One region of the Robertmurraya sp. DFI.2.37 genome, then DNA from elsewhere that is predicted to be linked to it. Evidence: riboswitches for the same ligand, from Rfam matches in the RefSeq annotation. Region 1 holds a riboswitch; each other region holds the start of a gene.
What was found. A riboswitch is a leader RNA that binds a small molecule or an ion and turns the genes downstream of it on or off. The one in region 1 is predicted to bind S-adenosylmethionine.
Positions count from the first base shown of each region.

Region 1 (5,931 bases):
TTGCTGTATCTAAATAATGGGTTTTTGTTGCAAGACAAGCATCCATAATCGTCAAATCCTGGTAAGGTAATGCTAAATTCATCACGATATCCGGTTTCACTTCTTCAATCAGAGCAATAAGGTCTTCAACATTATTGGCATCAACCTGTGCAGTTGTAATCTTTGTTTTACCACCATCTAATTTTGCCTTTAAATCGTCGCATTTTGATTTTGTTCGGCTCGCAATACAGATTTCTTCGAATACCTCACTGTTTTGCACACATTTATGGATAGCAACTGATGCCACTCCACCACAACCGATAATAAGAGCTTTTCCCATTTTTTCATTCCCCTTTTCCATAAGATTTTTGCTCACGGCCAAAGAACAAATAAAAAAGCAAGTGAAAGAACGCAAAGGCTTGCGTATCACTTGCTTGAGATATAAACATAAATATTTAAAAGCTGATTAAAGACATGAAAATAGTATGTATTTAACTGATCATGAATGGAGAGCTTTTAAAATATTTAAATATATCAATAGGTTCAGAGTCTATATAGCAAATAATTACTTTTACCACTCTTATTGACCGTTTCACAAGTTGATATGCATCCGCACACTGGTTGTAAAGTAACCAACTTATAAAATTTGAGCTTTTAACTCAATCAATAAGGCAACTAAGTTGCCAATCGGCATTTGACCCGGCGAACCGATGCCTTAACTTTTTCGAATAGAAAAAGTGGTCAAAATTATCTGCTTGGAAAGACTCTAATATTGACTATCTGCTTTCCATTAATAATTCATTCACTATATTAACAACAATCATCTAAAAATGCTAGAAAAAAATTAAAAAATGTTGAAATTAAATCTCACAACACTTCTTTAAGCTCCCCATTATTACTTCGCCTGCCCAATCACATTTTATGAAGATGTACTAATCAAAGGACACCATCAATGACTCAGAAAATAACTGAAATTCTGGTCATCGTCTTAAATATTGACGAGTAAAAATGTTTCACAAATTGTTAATACTTATTGTGATTGCTATCGATAGAATATCTATATACTAGATATAGAAAGCGCTTACTTCGTACTATGTCTTAAAGGGGTGTTTATGGTGAACTATCAGGAAATCAAACAAACATTGGTAGAAAAGAAGCATCACCTAGAGGATAAATTAAAGGATCCAAATTTACTAAGCGAACAAAAAGTTGAAATTCAAAATGCGATTGATAATTATGACTATATCATTGAATTAACTGAAATGAACCACTATAAACGAGGGACCCTCATTGAAGGGACGAGCAATAACGAATAATAGCTTAACTCGAAAAGTCTATAAATAACCACAAGAGGATTTGGACCTTCTCTAAAACTTGAGAGCTTGCGCAAGCAAGCTCTCTTTTTATTGCGCAAAATGATGACTCGACTTCCATAACTTCTCTTTTGCCATAACATACTCATTATGCAACTTCTCTATGAATTGAGCAGCAGTCGAAATTTCTTTAACCGCTCCAATCCCTTGACCACTTCCCCAAATATCTTTCCATGCCTTTGTCTTCGCATCACCAGCAAAATTCATTTTCGAGGGATCACTTTCCGGCAATGCATCTGGGTCCAAACCTGCCGCGCGAATCGAAGGAGCCAAATAATTGCCATGGACTCCTGTAAAGAGATTGCTGTAAACAATATCATCTGAATTACAGTCAACAATTGCCTGCTTATATTCTTCCGCTGCCCTCGCTTCTTTTGTTGCAATAAACGGCGAACCAATATAGGCAAAATCTGCACCCATCGCTTGAGCAGCAAGGATAGCGCTTCCATTAGCGATTGAGCCGGCTAATGCGAGAGGTCCCTCATACCATTCCCGAATCTCTTGTACTAATGCAAATGGACTTTTACTTCCTGCATGGCCGCCAGCACCAGCAGCTACTGCGATTAACCCATCAGCGCCTTTATCAATGGCTTTCCGGGCAAAATGATTATTAATAACATCATGAAAAACGATCCCACCATAGCTATGTGCAGCAACATTCACCTCTTCTCTTGCCCCAAGCGATGTAATAATAATGGGAACTTTATACTTCACACAAAGCTCCATGTCCTGTTCAAGACGACTATTGGATTTGTGCACAATTTGATTAATCGCAAACGGAGCTGCAGGCTTCTCTGGATGCTTCACATTATAAGCAGCCAGTTCCTCAGTAATTTCTGCAAGCCATTCGTCTAATTGGGATGCAGGTCGTGCATTGAGGGCAGGCATTGCACCGACAATTCCCGCCTTACATTGTTCGATTACAAGTTTCGGATTACTAATAATAAAAAGAGGTGAACCGATGACCGGAATACGCAAATTTCGAAGAATCGATGGAATCATAGACATTTTTCTCCCTCCAAAATATTTACTCCCATTTTTCTAAAGCATTTTCTCGTAAAATAGAACGGATGATATGAATGGAATCCCATTCTCCTGAAGAAAAAAAGGTAATTGGATATTTCTTGCTAAATAGCTCCGCTTGTATCTCAAATTCTGTTAACCCTTGTTTTCGTAAAGCTAACGTTTTGCCCTGTAACTCTTGCAAATAATGAAGTTTCTTTGTCAGCGCCCTGCGCCCATCTTTGACAAAACCTGCATGGCAGCAAAACATTTCATCAAAATCATATGTCAATACCGTTTCAATAGATTGAATCATAAGGGGAATGTTTTCTTCACGTAAAACAAGTTTTGTTTTCACAGTCACATATAAATCACCCGAAAATAATTGACCTGTTTCCCGATTTAAAAAAGACAGATGATCGCTCGTATGGCCAGGAGTGGCAATCACATCCCAAGTTGCAGTCCGAGATGAAAAAGTTTTAGACAATGGATGTGCATCATAGGGCTTTCTTTTTCCCCAAAAAAACTTGCGATACTTAGGATAATCTGCTTTTTTTGCACATTGTTCAATCGTCATCTCATTTTGATAGATTGGAAGCTTAAATGTCCTTTGTAAATAGGCTGCACCCCCTGTATGATCCTCGTGATAATGTGTGATTACAACTTGTTCAAGAGTAGATTCAGCAAAAAAAGGGATAAATTCATTGAGTAAAACTTGCGCACCTGTATCAATAAGAACTCCATCTAGTTCAAAACAATAAACATTCAAATGAACATTATGAAAAGAAACAAGTCCTTCGATATAACGGACATTACTCTTCTCACCCTTAACGGACCGTTTTTTTACAAGCAAATAACCACCACACCTTCAACTGTACCTACATGTAAGATAACACAAAATGAATGACTATTCATTATAAATTTTCAATTTATTCAAAACACTTTAAATTATATCGATATGCATCAATTGATCATAATTGATTATAGTAAGGATGCTATTGTGAGGAGGCATAAAGAGCGTTGTCTTTCATGATCATCGCAGGTACAAACGATGAAAGCTTTCACTAAACTTCGATACACTAATATCCAACAACAGTTTCTAAGCAATAAAAAAAAGAGCATCTTCATAATGCTCTCAGAGTGAAGACAAAGCTCAAAAATATTAGACGGCAGTTACCTTCAGGCTGATTGAAAACGTTTGTCTTTCGAGGCGCGAAGCCTTGGGAAGAGCGGAGTTACCATAGAAGGTAATGAGCACTGGACAAGGTGAAGCAACAAAGAAAGCGAGCGTTTGTCAACAGCCTGAGAGCATCTTCATAATGCTCTTCTCATTTTGCCCAATAATGAAAGTTCTCACTTTATGGATGAATAATCTAATTCTTTCATTAGCCATACAGAAGCTAATCTTTAATAAGATGACCTATTTTTTCTTCGATGTATTGAGTCTCTAAAAAGTCAAGCTTTAAAGCTAGATCAAGATAGATTGGACTATTTGGGCCGCTTTTGTGATATAGTTCGTTCTTTTTGGAGCGAAGAACACTTATCTCTTTAAGTAATTCCGTATTTTCAAACGGAACTAAATTCTGCTCTTTCATCTAAACTACACCCCGCTGAAAATTTAAATGCTTGCTTTAATAAATAGAAAAAACTGTTAAAATTTCGTTTTCCTAACTATCAAAGCATCACTGATAGTAACACAGTCCAACTAGCATGTAAATAATCAACTAATGGGTCAAAAAACTGAAAATAATTTCGAAATACTATATTATCGTCTATGAAACCTTCATATATATAGAAATGATATAAAATGTCTCTCTACTCACCGCAAAATATTCGTTATATTATAATAGCATTTCGACAAAAAATAAAAAAATTGTCAAATTACTGAACATTAAGTTAGTTAAAGCTTTTCTATTTTAGATTAACAGGTGTGCAGACTGCATATAATGATTCTACTGATGTAGAAATCTCAACCTTAATAACTTTAAATCCACTACTATTCGGGCCACTATTCTCTCTCTTCATGATCATTTGCTTTTCTTTCATAACTCGTTCCTTCCCTTCACATATTAATAGTACAGAAAGCAAAATAAAGATGAACTCCTCCAATAGAGAAGAGTTACCTTATTTCACACCGAAGATATTATATGCGACGAGTCGAAAAAAGTGATTCAATTCAAAAAGATCAAAAAATCTGATCTAAATAATTTCCATCGCCGTTCAAAATTGTGAGGCCTTGTTTTTGTAGTTCATTCCATATTTTTCGATCTAATGCATATGGCTCTTTTTTTTTGCAAAACTTTAATTTCATTCTCAGAAAGTTCCAGTTCATAATCATTGATGCCATTTCTCGCAGTCCAAAGATAATTCTCCAATTTCATGATCATGACCTTATAAGAATCATCCCATTCCAGCAATTGACGCTCAATTGTTTTCGATACATGAATTAAAAAATCCTCCTCATTAAAATATTTTGCCATGTAGTTTCTTGCCGCCCCACTAATATTCATACAATCCATCTCCTTTTACGGTCACAAAAAAACTCCTTTTGCATTGGATACAAAAGGAGTTCCTACCGTTTTATCATCCAAAGCCATCTGCTTTGCTGGTTGGAGCACCTTGCATACATACAGGTTGCTGTGACGTCTTAGAGCCAGTTCTCTCGGTCACTCTTGATAACGATTCAATTACTCTTATTATAGACAGAATAATTCACGAATTTCAATTATTTCTTCATTTATTTTTGTTTGAAATATATTCAATTGCAATGAAATATTTCTGTTCGAAGCGCTTAATCAAAAATTGCTACATGAAAATGTCATGCTTAAAGCAGAATAAAGAATATGAATACATTCAAAAAGCTGCTGCAAATAGAATGGCTAGTGATCGTGATTATTTTGTTTATTCCAGCCACCCCTTCTTCCAGCCGCACCCATGACATTAACACGAAAACGGTCTATACGTATGAAGCATTAACTGAAGACTTAAATAAACTTTCGGAGCTCTACCCAGACATGGTTACTTACAAAGCACTTGTCACCACTACTTATGGAAGAAAAGTATGGGCAATTAAATTAGGACATGGCAAACGGAACATTTTAATACATGGTGCTCATCACGCCAGAGAATGGATGACCAGTGCTCTATTAATGAAAATGCTTCATACGTATTTAACAGCATACGAAAGTAATCAAAACATAGATGGTTTTAGTCCAAATATCTTGAATCAAGTATCGATCTGGTTTGTCCCTATGGTGAATCCTGACGGAGTAACGTTGCAACAATTCGGACTCCATGCCTTTCCTACCAATATTCACTGGAGTCTAATAGAAATGAATGAAGGCTCAATTCATTTTATTCGTTGGAAAGCAAATATTCACGGAATTGATCTAAACCGCCAATATCCTGCCAATTGGGAAAATTTAAAAGGAGTTAATAGGAGACCTAACTACCAATTTTACAAGGGTAGAAGACCATTAGAGGCAGATGAAGTAAAAGCACTGGTTGAATTTACCCGTAACATTAAACCAGAAATTGCCGTGTCTTATCATTCATCTGGAAATATGATTTTTTGGGG
Region 1 is NZ_JARGEJ010000003.1:29,087-35,017, forward strand. Features, by position in the region: gene PZE06_RS02495 (saccharopine dehydrogenase family protein) at 1-319, opposite strand, end outside; gene PZE06_RS02500 (DUF3896 family protein) at 1,092-1,295, shown strand; gene PZE06_RS02505 (NAD(P)H-dependent flavin oxidoreductase) at 1,383-2,360, opposite strand; gene PZE06_RS02510 (MBL fold metallo-hydrolase) at 2,380-3,207, opposite strand; gene PZE06_RS02515 (hypothetical protein) at 3,755-3,949, opposite strand; gene PZE06_RS02520 (hypothetical protein) at 4,266-4,442, opposite strand; gene PZE06_RS02525 (hypothetical protein) at 4,604-4,864, opposite strand; SAM riboswitch class I at 4,932-5,036, opposite strand; gene PZE06_RS02530 (M14 family metallopeptidase) at 5,198-5,931, shown strand, end outside.

Region 2 (5,931 bases), on a different contig from region 1:
CATTTCAATTTGTTTTAGGACTGGAAACTTTGCATGTGAGAATGAAAGAACATGTCGCCAATACAAAGAAAATTATTGAGTATTTGCGCAACCATCCAGCAGTAACGTGGATTTCTTATCCTGGGGATAAAGAGCATTCAGATCAAGAACTTGTCGCAAAGTACCTGCCGAAAGGGGCTGGTGCAGTCGCAGTGTTCGGAATTGCAGGTGGAAGAAAAGCAGGTGCAAAATTAATTAATCATTTGCAGCTTTGGGCACATGTGGCCAATGTTGGAGATGCAAAAAGTTTAATCATTCATCCAGCAAGCACGACCCATCAACAGCTTGATTCGGCAGGGTTAGAAGCAGCAGGCGTTTCTGAGGATTTAATTCGTCTTTCAGTAGGAATTGAAAATGTAGAGGACTTAATTGAAGATTTGGAACAAGCAATTGAAGCAGCCACAGGTCAAAGCTCTTTAACGACAAATGCGTAAAGTATAAATTGAAAGTAATTGTTAGAAATAAATAGCTATATCGATTGGTTAGCAACCAGTCATGATGATGATTGAAATCGATGGTTTTTATGTGAAGGCTTTACTTATAGGTAAAAAATATACTAAGAGGAAATTGAAGGAAATGTTTCGCCAGGCAAAAAAACACTCTATTTATGATCGAGATTTTCCAAGTCTTTTTTGCAGACTCAATAATTTTGATGTCATCCCATATTCAAAGGAAATTGAGGGTGACTTCGTTTTGGATATAGATACAGAAAGAGTTTACATTCCATCTTACTTAAAGTTCTAACTTTTTTGGCTTAATAAAATTATGTGAATTGGGTTGAAGTGATTCATATTTTCATTGACATGTTAGTTTATCCATGATATGATAACACCCATATTCGACCATGGAATTTAATTTAATAATGTGCTCTTATCAAGAGAGGTGGAGGGATGTGCCCGATGAAGCCCGGCAACCGTCAAGTGATTGAAATGGTGCCAATTCACACAAAGCATTGCTTTGATAGATGAGAGAAAGGACATTTTATAACGCATGCCTTTCTGCTTGTCTGCAGGAAGGCCTTTTTATGTAGTTTGGAGACGAGAATTATTTCCATGTTGAAGCAACATGTTCTTATGAATGAAAAAGGCTTATGAGTGAAAGCTATGAATGGCATAATTGGCATTGCTTGTAAAACTTGGTTATCTCATAAGAATAATAGGATTTAAAAGTAGGTGAATAATATTTGATTTCCATACAAAATGTGAAAAAAGTGTACTCTTCTCTCAAAGGAAAAGTTGTAGCTGTTGATGATGTCAGCATCCATATAAATGCAGGTGAAATCTTTGGTGTAATTGGTTACAGCGGTGCAGGTAAAAGTACACTAATAAGAATGCTTAACGGCTTGGAAATTCCAACGGCAGGCTCTGTCACTGTTGCTGATAAACAAGTGTCGCAAATTAAAGGCCAAGAACTGCGCAAAGCTCGTCAAGAAATCAGTATGATTTTCCAGCATTTTAACTTACTTTGGTCTAGGACAGTTCGTGAGAATATTGCTTTCCCATTGGAAATTGCCGGTATTCCCAAAAACGTCAGACTTAAACGGGTGGATGAACTGATTAAGCTTGTTGGCCTTGAAGGTCGAGAGGATGCCTATCCTTCGCAGCTAAGTGGTGGTCAAAAGCAAAGGGTGGGAATTGCACGGGCATTGGCGAACAATCCTAAAGTGCTGCTTTGTGATGAAGCGACTTCTGCACTCGATCCACAAACAACAGATTCTATTTTAGAGCTTTTGGTCGATATTAATAAACGCTTAGGTTTAACGATTGTTCTTATTACTCATGAAATGCATGTTATTCGCAAGATTTGTCACCGGGTGGCTGTTATGGAAGATGGAAAAGTGGTTGAGACCGGGAAAGTATTAGAAGTATTTAAAAATCCACAGCAAAAAATTACCAAGCGATTTGTATCGCAGGTGACGGAACCAGAAGAAACGAAAGAAACGATTGAGCATTTACTTGAGCGTTACCCTCAAGGTACGGTCATCCAATTAGGGTTTGTTGGAGAATCTGCAGAACAGCCGCTAATTACAAATCTTATTCGTAATTTCGAAGTGACCGTTAATATTTTGCAAGGAAAGATTTCGCAAACGCAAAACGGCTCATATGGCACATTGTTCATCCATATTGACGGAGATGGTTCAGAAATTTCAAAAGCGGTTGATTTTATTAAGTCCCAGCAGGTTGGAGTAGAGGTGATAAAACATGATAAATGAGCTCTTTCCAAATGTGAAATGGGATAAAATGTGGGAAGCAACAGAAGAAACGCTGTATATGACGGGAATTTCAGTAGTCGCAACCTTTATTATCGGTATTATACTAGGTTTATTACTTTTTTTAACAGCCAAGGGGAATATTTGGGAAAATGCTTTTGTGAATAAAATTATAAGTGCGTTTGTTAATGTGTTTAGATCGATTCCTTTTATTATTTTGATTGTTCTCCTTATCCCATTTACGAAGTTCTTACTTGGAACAATGATTGGGGAAAACGCAGCATTACCAGCATTAATTGTTGGAGCGGCACCCTTTTACGCAAGAATGGTTGAAATTGGCTTAAGAGAAATTGATAAAGGAGTTATTGAAGCGGCACGATCGATGGGAGCTAAAACGAGCACGATTATTTGGAAGGTGCTGCTGCCTGAATCAATGCCTGCGCTCGTTTCTGGTATTACGGTGACTGCGATTGCTCTAGTTGGCTATACAGCAATGGCTGGAGTTATCGGAGCTGGTGGACTAGGAAACCTTGCTTACTTAGAAGGATTCCAACGTTCTAGAAGTGATGTTACATTAATGGCAACGATTATTATTTTAATCATTGTATTTATCATCCAATTTATTGGAGATTTCATAACAAATAAATTAGATAAACGATAGGAGTGTTTATTATGAAAAAATGGTTAACTATTGCATCTTTTGCACTAATTTTATTTTTAGCTGCATGCGGGAGCACGAATAATGATACTGCAGATGACGGTAATGCGGATGGAGAAGGATCTGCAACTGAAACTGAAGAAACAACTACGCTTGTTGTGGGAGCATCAAATGTTCCACATGCTGAAATTTTAGAAGAAGCGAAGCCAATGTTAGCTGAAGAAGGAATTGAACTCCAAATCGAAACGTTCCAAGATTATGTTCTTCCTAACCAAGCATTAGCGGGTGGAGACTTAGATGCGAATTATTTCCAACATATTCCTTATTTGAATGCACAAATGGAAGAGCATGGCTATGATTTTGTTAATGCAGGTGGAATCCATATCGAACCTATCGGTGTGTATTCAAAGAAATATGATAGCTTAGATGCTTTACCTGATGAGGCACATATTATTATTAGTAGCTCTGTTCCAGATCATGGTCGTATTTTATCTCTACTTGAAAAAGAGGGTTTAATCACTCTTAAAGAGGGTGTTGAAAAAACAACAGCAACCATTGATGATATTGTCGATAATCCGAAGAACTTACAATTTGATACAGAATATGAAGCTTCACTTCTACCACAAATATATAATAACGATGAAGGTGATGCTGTTCTTATTAATTCTAACTATGCAATCGATGCAGGATTAAATCCAATTGAAGATTCTATCGCAATTGAAGAAAGTGATTCCCCGTATGTGAACGTCATTGCTGTTCGCAGTGGAGATGAAAATAAAGAAGCGATTAAAAAGCTTGTTGAGGTACTTCGTTCAGAAGAGATCCAAAACTTTATTTTAGAAAAATATGAAGGTGCAGTTGTTCCAGTATCTGAATAATTGAGAGAAACCAGTTCCATTTTGGAACTGGTTTTTCATCGTCCACACTCAAGGAAATTGGAAATCTTGCTTGTTGTCGATCGCGTTTAGCGCAAGCAGGAAAACTTAAAAAATATGGATAAATTGGATTTTTCCAACCTACGCTAGCACCCGCAGGTTTAACAGGCAGCGTATGTGCGCCGGTGAGCACGAAGGAGAACTATATAGAAGGCATATTGCAGCAATCATCAGCTTTCCGATTGTTTCGAAGGCTCTTTGCGTTTTTGTTCTTTTGCAGTTGAGCGGGCGCAGCACCTACGTCTAGCAGAGCAGACGCCTCATAATACCAGAGCTTTCTTTTTAGCAGTGATGTGGCAGTTAATTCAATTTGTATTTTAATGGTTATGAAGATGGATCTTGCACTTCTGTTCTCGTTTATTTCCGAGGATACTGGATAAATTGTAAGAAAAGTTAACAAGTTTCGAAGCTTATTCCTGTATATTGCTGCTCAAAGGGAAATATGCTGGATTTTCCATTTTGAGTTAAAACCTGAGTGGTGCTAACATTAAAAATGTAGTAAATCACTTGCCTTAAGTGACAAAACACGAAAGGAAGGATATTATTAGTTATTTTCGTATCTCCCTGAAAAAGGGGGCGAAACCAAAATGATGGTACTTCAGATGAATTATACGAGTGAAATGGAAAAAGCGATGCACGGAGCTCACAACGTATGCTATGCTACCTATTGCCGAAAGCATGAAGTGAGAATGCGGGTTGAAAGACGGCGTGAACAGGAATACATCCAAAGTCAGCGTCTTGTAGCAGATTTAACTAGAAATCAATTAAGATAATTTGTCGCCAGCACGATTTCAATCATTATATAATAAGGAAGAAAAACAAAAAACCAGTGTTTTGGCTACACTGGTTTTTGTCTTATGCATGGGTTACTCCCATTGTTATATGGACAAGCATCTTATTTTGAGCTGATTTGAAGTAAAATAAGGTTAAAGCATCAGGACAAATGGTTTAGGATGATTCAAAAGTTCTACCATAAAGATAACTGGTGTGCATGAAAAGGTCAAAAGACCTTATTAAAAGTTCAGGTGGACAAGTGGAAGCGAAAAGAAGGCAACTTTGTCCACAAAGAGGATTCATGCGGACAAAGAAGGGTGAAAAGAAGGTGATTTTGTCCACAAAGAAGGTGCATGATGACAAAGACGACGAGAGAAAAGAAAGAAATTCTGTCCACATGCTATTCTCACTGCTACACAATACAATTTTAGAGCGGATTTCCTTCAAGATAGGAGCTGCACCTCAATAAAGGTTTTGGTAAAGCACCAAAATTGTCTTCACTCATATGGTGAAGGTTTCCTTACCGTTCTAATTAAAAATGATGTTCATTCTCAATTAAGGCATTAATACATACATGAGATGGTTAAGGAAAAAATATATTGAACAAATTTTTTTAAGAATAGTTTCGCTTAAACCCTTAGTATGAAGACCGTGAAGTGTGTACGTGGGGGCTTGATAGAAATTTTTATGATATATTTTGCTATGTTTTAACACTGCTAAAGAGTTGCTAACACTTTTCATTTGTTATAAGATTGTAATGAGAATAAAATGAGAATCAACGATTGGCCTTGGCCAGCGAGGATAAAATCTTTTTTTTATATTACGGAGGTATTATTATGGCAGGATCTACTTTAACAATTAAAGACCTTCATGTTTCAATTGAGGGTAAAGAGATATTAAAAGGGGTAAACCTTGAAGTGAAGGGTGGAGAAATCCACGCAATCATGGGACCAAACGGGACTGGTAAATCTACTTTATCATCTGCGATTATGGGTCATCCAAAGTACGAAGTAACTCAAGGCAGCATCACATTAGATGGGGAAGATGTATTAGAAATGGAAGTAGATGAGCGTGCTAAAGCTGGTCTTTTCCTAGCAATGCAATACCCAAGTGAAATCAGTGGTGTTACAAACGCAGACTTCTTGCGTTCAGCTATTAACGCTCGCCGTGAAGAAGGCGATGAAATTTCGTTAATGAAGTTTATTCGCAAAATGGATTCACAAATGGAATTCCTTGAAATGGACCCAGATATGGCTCAACGTTATTTAAACGAAGGCTTCTCTGGTGGGGAGAAAAAGCGCAATGAAATTCTCCAA
Region 2 is NZ_JARGEJ010000069.1:4,902-10,832, reverse strand. Features, by position in the region: gene PZE06_RS22520 (O-acetylhomoserine aminocarboxypropyltransferase/cysteine synthase family protein) at 1-473, shown strand, start outside; SAM riboswitch class I at 907-1,010, shown strand; gene PZE06_RS22515 (methionine ABC transporter ATP-binding protein) at 1,223-2,251, shown strand; gene PZE06_RS22510 (methionine ABC transporter permease) at 2,241-2,909, shown strand; gene PZE06_RS22505 (MetQ/NlpA family ABC transporter substrate-binding protein) at 2,921-3,784, shown strand; gene PZE06_RS22500 (YuzK family famiily protein) at 4,429-4,614, shown strand; gene sufC (Fe-S cluster assembly ATPase SufC) at 5,452-5,931, shown strand, end outside.
Region 2: another riboswitch for S-adenosylmethionine. It lies ahead of PZE06_RS22515 (methionine ABC transporter ATP-binding protein); the one in region 1 lies ahead of PZE06_RS02525 (hypothetical protein).

Region 3 (5,931 bases), on a different contig from region 1:
TTTTTCCGGGAATACATCCGTTTTTTCCGGAATTAAGCAGAAAAATTCCGGAATTAATCACGATTTTTCCGGAATCCACCTTCGTCTAAGTAGTATGCACGATTTTTGTTTGTAGTTATTACAGTTGTTAAAAAAAGCTCCTCTGTAAGAGAAGCTTTTAGGTCACAAAATGAGCAGTGATTAAGAAAGTGGCCCGCCTTGTTCACGAATAGATGCGGGTACATCTGTGAATTTCTCGAAGTTTTTCTTGAATTTTTTTGCTAATTCCTTCGCTTTGTTTTCATAAGCAGTTTGATCAGCCCATGTTTTATGTGGCAGCAATACTTCATCTGGTACGCCAGGAACGTGGAGGGGGATATTTAAGCCAAAGAAATGGTCTTTTACCGTTTCGACATTGTTTAACTCCCCTTCAAGGGCCGCGTGGACCATTGCCCTTGTATAGCTTAGCTTCATGCGGCTGCCCACACCATATTCTCCCCCAGTCCAGCCTGTGTTAACAAGATATACTTGAGCGTTATGCTCATCGATTTTTTCTCCGAGCATTTCTGCATAACGAGTCGCTGGCAATGGAAGAAATGGCGAACCAAAGCAGGTAGAGAACGTCGCTTCAGGAGAGGTAACTCCCCGTTCTGTTCCAGCCAATTTAGAAGTATAGCCACTTAGAAAATGATACATTGCTTGTTCTTTTGTTAATTTTGCGATTGGTGGAAGTACACCAAATGCATCAGCAGTTAAAAAGACGATAGCATTTGGATGACCGGCGATGCTCGGATCGACAATATTGTCAATAGCCTGAATAGGATAAGCCGCACGGGTATTTTCCGTTAATGAGCCATCATCATAGTCAGCAACTCGAGTTTCTGGATTAAGAATGACATTTTCTAACACTGAACCGAATCGAATGGCTTCGAAAATTTGCGGTTCTTTCTTATAGGAAAGATTAATGCATTTTGCATAACACCCACCTTCAATGTTAAAAACGCCATTTGCTGACCAGCCGTGTTCATCATCTCCAATAAGCCGGCGATGCGGATCAGCAGATAATGTTGTTTTACCCGTACCAGAGAGGCCAAAAAATAAGGCGACGTCTCCTTCTTGCCCCACATTGGCAGAACAATGCATGGGTAAAATGCCGTTTTCAGGAAGTAAGTAATTCATAATGGAAAAGATCGACTTTTTGATTTCACCTGCATATTCTGTTCCACCAATTAATACAGTTTTACGCTCAAATGATATAATAATAAAGGTTTCAGACTTTGTTCCGTCAACAGTCGGATCGGCTTTGAAATCTGGAGCAGAAATGACAGTGAATTGAGCCTGATGGTTGTCTAGTTCATCTTTCGTTGGTCGAATAAATAATTGATGGGCAAATAGATTATGCCAAGCATATTCATTAATTACTTGAATCGGAAGCTGTGAATTTTTATCGGCACCAGCAAAGCCTTTAAAAACAAATACTTCATCTTTCTTTTTTAAGTAATTAAGCACCTTTGTGTAAAGGGAGTCAAACGTATCTTCGGAAATCGCCTGGTTGATCGGGCCCCAGTCAATTTTATCTTTTGAAGAACGTTCTTCCACGATGTATTTATCTTTAGGGGAACGTCCAGTATAGGTTCCAGTAGTAGCACATATTGCTCCAGTAGAGGTAAGAACTCCTTCATTTCGTCGCAAAACTTTTTCGACTAATTGGGGAACAGATAGCTGGATATGAACATTATTTTGTTGTAGCAATTCATTTAGTTCATTAGTAAGGCTAACTGAATTCATTTGATGAATACCTTCTTTCAATATAGTTTAAAAATGTATTTCTCGAAAGCGATATCATAATACGATTAGTATAACACATTTATCTCATTAGTCTATACTAATTCGTGGAAAATGCCACTGAATATCCAAAAAGTTTCAATGGTTAAGGAAAATTACTAGAGTTCTTTTAGCAATACGATGATCATAATATATTCATTCTTTAACAGGAAGGGAATGGGAAAGTTGGAAATTGTGGCATTATATGATGGAAATTGTGCGTTATGCTTGAGAACAAAGACTATATTACAAAAAATAGATTTATTTAAAAAAGTTACTTGGCTTTCTTTACAAGAGTTTGAGGAAGTTCAAAAGGATGCTAGATTTACAGCAAAGGAATTAAGAAGTGAGCTTCATATTCTTCTTCCAAATCAACGGGTGCTTAAGGGATATAAAGCTGTAAGAAGAATTTTGCTCATTAGCCCTTATACATTTATCTTTGCAAGTATATTATATTTGCCTTTTCTGCATTTCATAGGAGATCCTATTTACAGGTGGATTGCCCGAAATCGGCATTTATTTTTCAAGCAAAAATGTGATGATGGAAGTTGCTCCTTATAGTGAATCTTTCGCCATGAAAATGAAAAAATTAAAAGAATTATTCCATAGCTGTTGACACATATGCACTCGTTCGTTATGATCTACACTTGAACGGATACTCTCTTATCCCGAGTAGGTGGAGGGACAGGCCCTATGAAACCCAGCAACCGGTTATTAAGTTCAAGATTCTGTTGGAATCCTTGAAAGCTTTGATAGCAATGGTGCTAACCTGAAGCAAGGATAAAGTCCTTGAACGATAAGAGTGAAAGGCGAGAATTGTTTACATACTCCTTTCCTCTTCTTAGGAAAGGTTTTTTTGTGTTTAGTGCAAGTGGTTTATCATCTAACAAAACTAAGAGTTCTTTAAGTTTGCCGGTGATGGGCAGCAAGGAGAGCTCCTTAGAAAGATAAGCTGCATTAGATTTGTGGTGAAGGCACCTTGTACTTTTCAATATTGTAAACAATTGAATGAGTTTCAAGATGGCAGAACGATTATTTGTTCTCAACATAATATGAAATGAGTTCTTCAACCCTTTTTATGAATTCTTGAAAATCATCATAAAAACTCCATGTTTATTTCATACTACATAGGGAATGAGTTCCGTATCAGCGTGGGGGAAAGCCCTCGTACTTATAGATGAGGAGGAAGTCAGATGTCAAGAAACGCGCGTTTGTTTACTTCTGAGTCAGTTACTGAAGGTCACCCAGATAAAATTTGTGACCAAATTTCTGACGCAATATTGGATGCGATCTTAGCAAAAGATGCTAATGCTCGTGTTGCTGCTGAAACTTCTGTCAATACAGGACTTGTTTTAGTGGCAGGAGAAATTACTACTTCTACATATGTAGATATTCCAAAGATTGTCCGTGAAACGATCAAAGAGATTGGATATAATCGAGCCAAATACGGATTCGATTCTGAAACTTGTGCAGTATTAACTTCGATTGATGAACAATCCCCCGATATTGCTATGGGTGTTGATCAAGCTTTGGAAGCACGTGAAGGCAGTATGACGGATGAAGAAATTGAAGCAATTGGTGCAGGTGACCAAGGATTAATGTTTGGGTTTGCTTGTAATGAAACAAAGGAACTTATGCCGCTTCCGATTTCACTTGCGCATAAATTATCTCGCCGTCTAACAGAAGTTCGGAAAGAAGAGATTCTTCCTTATCTTCGACCGGATGGAAAAACACAAGTGACCGTTGAATATGATAAAAACAACAAGCCGGTCCGCATTGATACCATTGTCATTTCAACACAGCATCACCCTGAAATTACCCTTGAACAAATTCAGCGCAATATTAAAGAGCATGTGATCAGTCCGGTTGTTCCTAGTGAATTAATTGATGAGAATACAAAGTATTTTATCAATCCTACTGGACGATTTGTCATCGGGGGTCCTCAAGGGGATGCAGGCTTAACAGGTCGTAAAATTATTGTAGATACTTATGGTGGTTATGCTCGTCATGGCGGCGGTGCATTCTCTGGTAAAGATCCGACAAAAGTGGATCGCTCTGCAGCCTATGCTGCCCGTTACGTAGCGAAAAATATCGTTGCTGCGGGGCTAGCTGATAAGGTAGAAGTACAGCTAGCTTATGCGATTGGTGTCGCACAACCAGTGTCTATCGCTGTCGATACATTTGGAACAGGGAAAGTAGACGAAAATATTTTAGTCGAAGTAGTTCGCCATAACTTCGATTTACGTCCTGCTGGCATCATTAAGATGTTGGATTTACGCCGTCCGATTTACAAGCAAACAGCTGCTTACGGGCATTTTGGTCGTACAGACATCGACCTTCCGTGGGAGCGTACGGATAAAGCTGATGCTTTGCGTGAGCAGGCATTAAAGGGTTAAAAAGAGGGGGCAGAATTCTCTTTAGTTCCTATCAGACTGCAGACAAACTCGATATTCAAGATTGTCTGCAGTTTTATTATCACTCTGTCAAAGTTTAAAGCTGATATTACTCAATATAGTCAATTAATTTTGCAGGAACCTGTTCAAAAATATAAAGTTCAGGCTTATTAAAAGGTTTGTGCTTTAAATAGTCAGACAGAGTCATCATACTTTTCCAATACTGTTTCATTAACTCCTCCTTTGATGGTAATCCCTCAACAAGGGCCCCGTTACCCCCATCATATTTATCCTCAAGATAAGCAAATAATTCGCTTGATATATCGAAGTTAAAAACTAAGATCTTATCACTAAACATAGGAAAACGATAATACGGTTTTTCATATGGCTCCAAATCTGCACCGAAGGCTACTTTAAAATCAATCCATTTTGGTAAATTCGTTGGTCTGCAACGCTCCGTTAATTCTGGAAAGAAATTAGCACCCCTTGAATACCATCTTGTTGCGGTTCGATGCGTTAATCCTTCTTTTAAAACCTTTTCCGAACTTATATTTTCTCCGAACTCATTTTGAATAGTCATATGATATAAATACAATCAAGCTCCTCCTTTTTTAAGCAAATCTTACCCGGTAGTTGACCAAGTAGTTTTGTTTACAGCGTGAATCTACATAATCTAAGTGTATCATTGTTTCCATATTTTGTATTGGATTTTCATGATGATTTCTTTGAGGATGCTTTCCAAAATTATTTCAGTTTATTTGGCTTTAGGCTAGTCGTGTAGCTTATTTGTATAAGAATGAGTAAAATGCCGATGCCGATTATACTTATTAATTGAGAGTTTCCGCTAAAAATAGAATAGTACATGAGACCGGATGCTAAAATAACAAGGCCCCAAATTAAAAATGAATATACTTTAAGCAAGCTTTTTAAGATGACATATTTTTCACCGTCATCAAATTGGTCAATTACTTCTTGATTATAATGATTGGACTGCGGATTAGGGAATTGAAAGTTTGGATTTGTGATCTTCATAAGCTGAGGATTAGGAAAAAAATTAAAAACAGAAATAATCATTAAAGCAAAGCTCCAAAAAGGCACACTTGGTGCTGTCTCTCGAAGTAGTAAAAAGCCAATAAGCAGTCCGATAAAGGAGAGAGAAAGTGCCATTTGAATAAAAGAAGTGCTCGTATATGCTTTTCTCTCTAAAGCAATATAGTGGGAATCTTCTTTATCTTTTTCCACTTGTTGTTGACTGCCACGGATAATTTTATAGAATTGAAACCTAGCTATGATTAAAAAAAGAAGTATCGCTATATTTACTAGCATTAAAAGATTTGCATCAAGCGCTCTTTCGTTAAAATGAGAAATTAAATCATTGAGTGCAAATAAAAAGATGATGATGTAAATAACTAAGATTTTCATGATAGCTCCTCCTCGCTAAAAATAAAAACATTCTCTATTGGTTCTTGAAATACTTTGGCGATTCTTATTGCAATCAATAATGATGGCATATATTCATTCCTTTCAATTAGACTGACTGTTTGTCGAGAGATTCTTGCTTTTTTTGCCAGCTCCGTTTGGTTTAGTCCATCTCTAGCTCGCAATTCTTTGAGTCGAGTTTTCATCGTATCACCTCGTATACATAGTAAATTATCTTTGTCCTTTTGACAAGTATAATAGTCAAAAAGACAAAGATAATTTTCTTTTTTGTGAAAAATTTATTATATATTTGGTT
Region 3 is NZ_JARGEJ010000026.1:36,730-42,660, forward strand. Features, by position in the region: gene pckA (phosphoenolpyruvate carboxykinase (ATP)) at 181-1,767, opposite strand; gene PZE06_RS14630 (thiol-disulfide oxidoreductase DCC family protein) at 1,981-2,364, shown strand; SAM riboswitch class I at 2,464-2,606, shown strand; gene metK (methionine adenosyltransferase) at 2,997-4,199, shown strand; gene PZE06_RS14640 (hypothetical protein) at 4,306-4,791, opposite strand; gene PZE06_RS14645 (DUF3169 family protein) at 4,941-5,618, opposite strand; gene PZE06_RS14650 (helix-turn-helix transcriptional regulator) at 5,615-5,821, opposite strand.
Region 3: another riboswitch for S-adenosylmethionine. It lies ahead of metK (methionine adenosyltransferase); the one in region 1 lies ahead of PZE06_RS02525 (hypothetical protein).

Region 4 (5,931 bases), on a different contig from region 1:
ACGATCTAGTACGCTCTTTTTCTCATATATATATATATATATCAATTTTCCTTCCCTAAATCGTAAAGTTTATAAGCTATCAGTTCGATTTTACTCATTTATCTCTTCTCCACTTACCTCTTCCATCAACGGTAAAAACATCCCGAATCCAAATAAAAGCATTGACGAAACCATGATACTAATTCCGATTGATAATTGATAAGGAGCGCTGGGACCGCTTACAAAGAAGCTTGATAAAAATACGAGAAAGCCTAAAAATAATCCAATACTCGTCAATTTTTTAAAAAAAAGTAAGTTCTTAAGCTGTTTTTCAGTCATCCACTTCATCCCCTTTACCATTATTTAACGAAAAGTTCACAAATTTGTCAAACTTTTTTTATCATGTGGCAAAAAAGAGGTTATTCCAAAAGCTTCCCTTTTCCCACAGGAGTCCCCCCCTTCCATGCCATTCAACAAAATACAGATATAAAAAGAAGAAAATCACCTATTTTTGGTTTAATTAAGTCAGTATAACCAACTAAACCATAAAAAGGAGATTTTCTCATGTACACGATTTGAATCACAACTGGCCAATTAGTTAACACAGCCTTTTTTGTACTTGTATCCATTCAAACGTTATTTTTCTTGACTTCTAAAAATTTCCTTCATCTTCCACTTTCCAAAACGATAATATAAAAAGGCAATGATGCTGCTAATGAAAAAGCTTGCCCCCATACCAAGGGCAATGCCCTTTTCCCCAAAAAAATAAGAGAAAACATAAGTTAGTGGATAGCGCAGAACCCAGAACGAAATGACATTGAGTACAAGCACTTGAAACATTGCACCAGCTGCCCGCACAATCCCATTTAAAACAAAATTAATGCCGAGAAATGGATAAAGAAAGGCGATCATTTGTAAATAATCAGTTCCAAATTGTATGGCATTTTTTTCATTTAAAAACAAACTTACTCCAAGACGAGCGAAAAAAACGACTAAGGTTGCTATAACAAGCATGATTGCAAAATTATAAATGACCGCATATTTGGCTATTTTCTTTACTCGTTCCCATTGATTAGCACCAATATTCTGTCCGGCCATACTATTAACTGCTGTACCAAGTGCGCTAGCAGGTAGCATAATTATACTGTCAATCCGTTGAGCGGCACCAAAGCCTGCCACAACTTCCTTTCCAAACGAATTAACGACACTCATAATCGCCATCACTCCTGCAGAAATTACCATCATCTGCAGTCCAGATGGAATGCCTAGTTTCAAAATAACCAGAACTTCATTTTTTTTCGGGACAGATGGAAGTGAGAACGGTGCCGTTTTTTTGCGTAGAACTACAATCATTCCGTATAGAAAGGCAATTCCTTGCGCCATTATCGTAGCAATCGCCGCACCGTGAATACCGAATCCAAAACCAGAAATTAAAATGGGATCTAAGATCGCATTTAATATAACCGCTAGCAAAACAAATTTTAACGGTGTTTTACTATCTCCTAATGCTCGAAGTACTGTCGCAATAAAGTTATAACCAAGAAGGAACAAGATTCCGATAAAATTGAGTTGCAAATAGATTGTTCCTTCAGCAACCATCTCACCCGGTGTTTGCAACAAGTTTAAAATCCGCTCAGATAAAAGATAACCAACACACCCCAATAAAAGAGCCAATGTTGTTAAGAGAACAACAAAAGCATTTAAGAAGTTTTTTAATCCTGTCGTATTTTCCATACCTTTTTGCTGGGACAGAATAGTCAATGTTGCATTATTTATTCCAATAATGAATGAAAGAACAGTAAAAATAACTGTACTGGCAACTGTTATTGCCCCAAGTGCATTGGCTCCTAATAAATTCCCTACCCACAGACTGTCAATAAATTGATACGACACTTGCAAAAGGTTTGTAAAGATAATCGGAGTAGAAAACCAAAAAAGCTGCTTATAAATATTGCCTTTAGTAAAATCATGAGCATTCATTCGGACACCTTTTCTTTTCGTCTTCTTCCCATTATTTCGGACTTTAAAGAAGAATGCTATTGAAAAGCTCGTGAAAATCAAGAATAATTTCTCCGCAAAATAAAAAAAATAGACTGAGTCAAGGAAAGCTTTTTACGAATACTGCCAAAATGTCATGACGAAAAATGTGAATAAAAGCATTTTAGGAGGAACAACATGCACGTTTCGTGGATTCTCAGTCTACTCTTACTGATCCATCCTCAAAGTGGAATACCACTAAGCATTACAGAAAATAATGATACGATCGCAATAGTGAAACGTCAAGAAGTCATGTTGCCAGTACCGGGTCTCGAACTCGTTGATCCGGTAAAATATGAGCAATTGCTTAAACAAATAGAACAACAAGTTGAAAAGAAAGCAAAAAACGCAACACTTAACGACTCTGGGCATATCATTCCAGAAAAAGTGGGCTACAAATTAAATCGTCATGCATTTACGGAGGCTTTTTTTCAATATTATTTTCATAACCGGTTAACCACATTGGAAGTGCCAAAAATGATGGTTTACCCGAAAGTTGATAGTGAGCTTCTTTCGATTATACGCACTAAACGGTTAGGACAATACATAACATACTTTAATTCAAGAAATAAGGCTCGTTCAAAAAATATCGAATTAGCAGTTGCAGCAATAAATAATCAAGTCGTCTTTCCTGGAGAAGTCTTCTCATTCAATAAAGTGGTCGGAAAACGAACAGTTAAAAAAGGCTATATGAAAGCCCCTGAAATTGTTAAGGGCGAATTAATTGAAGGGATAGGTGGAGGAATTTGTCAAGTCTCCTCCACTCTCTTTAATGCTGTTGATCGTTCTGGCGTTACGATGATCGAACGTTACTCACATAGTAAGCATGTACCCTATGTTCCACCAGGTAGAGATGCTACGGTTAGTTGGTATGGCCCAGATTTTTCCTTTAAAAACGAATATAATCAACCTATTTTGATTCGGGCGAAAGTTGTTGGCGGTATGGTGATTGTGTTTGTGTACTCATCGGAAGATATTAATTATAAACCACGAAAAATTACTTAAATAACTCCAAGTAACTTAATTATCATTTCCTTTATTTTGCATCATTTTTTTCAATTCCTGTTCCAAATCAACAATAGGTAATTCAAATAGCTGCTTATCATTGATCTTATAGATTCCAAATTCAATCAACCTTTCAATGAGCAGATCTCTTTCATTCATTATACATTCCTCCTTGCGAGCGAAAAAAAACCTCTTCTTATCATGATCCAATCAAGTAAGAAGAGGTTTTTACCTTTAAGCGCTCATCTTATCTTTCAAGCTCAATGCTTGTTGGAATTGGCACAGTTCTCTTGAAATGAGTCTGTTGCCGAGGTTTCTTAGGGCCAAATCCCTCCACCTCTCTGGATAAGTTCGAAATTAATCATATTAAATTTATAGGACTACTATAAAACAGTTCAATCATTCTGTCAATCAACTAATTGGCACGAACTTTGATAAGTCTAGGGGCATTACTTAATAACGCAAGTAAAACTACCGCACACAAAATGGCTGAACCTAACATCGCACCTCCATTAACGACGAGCGAGTATATAACCGGAGACATATTTTCTGGTGCATAGCTCCCCCAAAAGATAATACCCGCTAAGAAATGCCAAAAATACCGGGCAATACTTCCTACAAAAATGGCGATCATAACCCAGCTAAGAGCCTTCTTTTTATCCCCTTTTTGGAATTCAGCTTGGATTGGTTTAATGAAAAAGCCAGCGAAACCTATAAAAGCAAAGGCCACAAAATACTCAATTAAAAATTGAATAGGCGTTAAGAAATAAGCATCACCGACTGCAAACTGTAATAGTCCCCAAATAAATCCCGCAAGAAAACTTACTTTAAAGCCCCAGCGAAAAGCTAAAATAAAAATAGGTACCATTGCGAAAGAAATTGATATCCACGGACCGAGGTCAATAGATGGAAGCAAGTCTAAAATTAAGGCAAATGCAGCAAAAAAAGACGCCTCAATTAAAGCCAATAAACTTAATTTTTTCATAAAAAATCCCCCTTTTTTCTAAACGAAAACACAAGGGAGAACATGATAAGATCATATCTAAATAATCTTCCACATCCCTGCGCTAGCATTAACTAACAGGTTCAAAGGGTCAGAACTAACGTTCACTCTCAGCTATAAGCTCCCCTTGTGGTTTCCGTTATAAATTGTCTCACACAGTATACCGTAATTCTCCCTATTTGTGTAGTAGTTACTTTAAATCAGAATAATATTTCAGTAAATATCGGAAATTAATAAGGACACAAACTTGTGAGGTGTACGATGAAAAAAATGTCCTTTATTACTGTTTTTATCCTTGCTCTATCATTAACGAATTTGGCAAATGCAGCCCATCTAAAGGATATGAAAGCAGCCTTTATTAGGGATGGAAATCTGTGGATCTTAGTGAATCAGCAGGAAAAGCAAATTACACATTCAGGAAAAATTTATCAGCCGCAATGGTCCCATGATGGAAAGTGGATTCTTTATCAAAAAGAAGCGAATACTGAAAATAAAAATGAGAAAATACACCATGAAATATGGGTGTACAATATAGAAACTGAAGAGAAAAAGAAAATATTTCATAACGGTTACGCGCCACAATGGGCACCTCACAACAATTGGGTAGCATTCATACATAATCAAATTTTAAATATTTCAAATTTAACGGAGTTTCACAATCTTGCATTAGGGGTTTCAAGCTTTCAATGGCTTCCTACTGGACAGGGTTTTCTTCTTGCTTCCCCTGCTTACTTAAAACCAGACGGCTGGACATGTCCCATTCTTTATAAAAAGCAGTTACCAAATCATTTATCAGAGGCTAATGTTTTTGGTAATGTAAAAGAATTTTTTGTCGTACCACAAAAATTAAAAATTGATAATAAATATGTTATGTCAAATAGAGTTGACTTTCTTAGCTTCTCACCGAGTGGGAAATGGCTTTCGCTCATCATTTCACCAACAGCTTCTTTAGCAATGGACAGTAATATGCTTTGTGGATTATCGAGCGATGGTAAGTCATTTGAAATTGTAAATGAAGTGGTTTATGAAGTAGGCTCCCCAAAATGGGCACCTGCAAAAGATATATTGGCATATATTGGCGGTGGAAGGATTGTTTTTGGATTTAGAGGAAAGGACTTACTGTTAAAAGAGTTTGCTGTTTCATCGCTAACACCAGCAAATTTTGCTGAACTTAATTTTACATGGGTGGATGACCAATTATTAATAACCTCTCGAGTAGAAGCAAAAGACTGGTCCGATGAATTCTCCGAGCATCCATTGCCTTCTCTATATTCAGTCACGCTCAATAATGAAAAGCAAGTTAAAATAACGGAACCTGCAAACGGGCTCGGAGACTATGATCCTCATTATTTAAAAGCGATTGATAAGTTAATCTGGTATCGCGGTACCTCTATTAACGATCATAATCGCAATCTTTGGATCGCTGATACTGATGGTTCAAACGGAAAGATTTTATTAAAAAACATTGATGAAATTAAGTTTTTTGAGAGCTAGCCATTTTTAAGATGATTCGATCCACTTCTCTACTTCTGTTTCGAGTAGAGAAGTGGATCCCAATAAAAGATTTCAAACATTAGTGCGTATGAGCAGATTTTGTAACCTGCTCAAGATTTCTCCCCCACTCATTTTCAGTTCACCGCCGCCTTGAACTGTCGATTCAGTTCCACCACCTTTCCCGTTAATAAGCGGGAGAATCTCATTGGCGAGTGTTCTCATATTTATGTTCGCTTCCTTATCACGTGAAAACACGAACTGGATTTTATCCAGATTCTCAGTTATGAAAAACACATTAACACCTTGACCATGTTCAATCATTATGCGAGCAAGTCTTTGAAGCTGTTGAACCGATCGATTTGTAAAAACTTGTGCTATCACTTTTTCTCCAGCCCAGTCGTTCATGGACTTCA
Region 4 is NZ_JARGEJ010000053.1:1,372-7,302, reverse strand. Features, by position in the region: gene PZE06_RS20400 (hypothetical protein) at 91-318, opposite strand; gene PZE06_RS20395 (MATE family efflux transporter) at 616-1,959, opposite strand; gene PZE06_RS20390 (VanW family protein) at 2,155-3,021, shown strand; gene PZE06_RS20385 (Fur-regulated basic protein FbpA) at 3,037-3,180, opposite strand; SAM riboswitch class I at 3,266-3,373, opposite strand; gene thiT (energy-coupled thiamine transporter ThiT) at 3,437-4,006, opposite strand; TPP riboswitch at 4,064-4,162, opposite strand; gene PZE06_RS20375 (TolB family protein) at 4,286-5,518, shown strand; gene PZE06_RS20370 (alanyl-tRNA editing protein) at 5,591-5,931, opposite strand, start outside.
Region 4: another riboswitch for S-adenosylmethionine. It lies ahead of PZE06_RS20385 (Fur-regulated basic protein FbpA); the one in region 1 lies ahead of PZE06_RS02525 (hypothetical protein).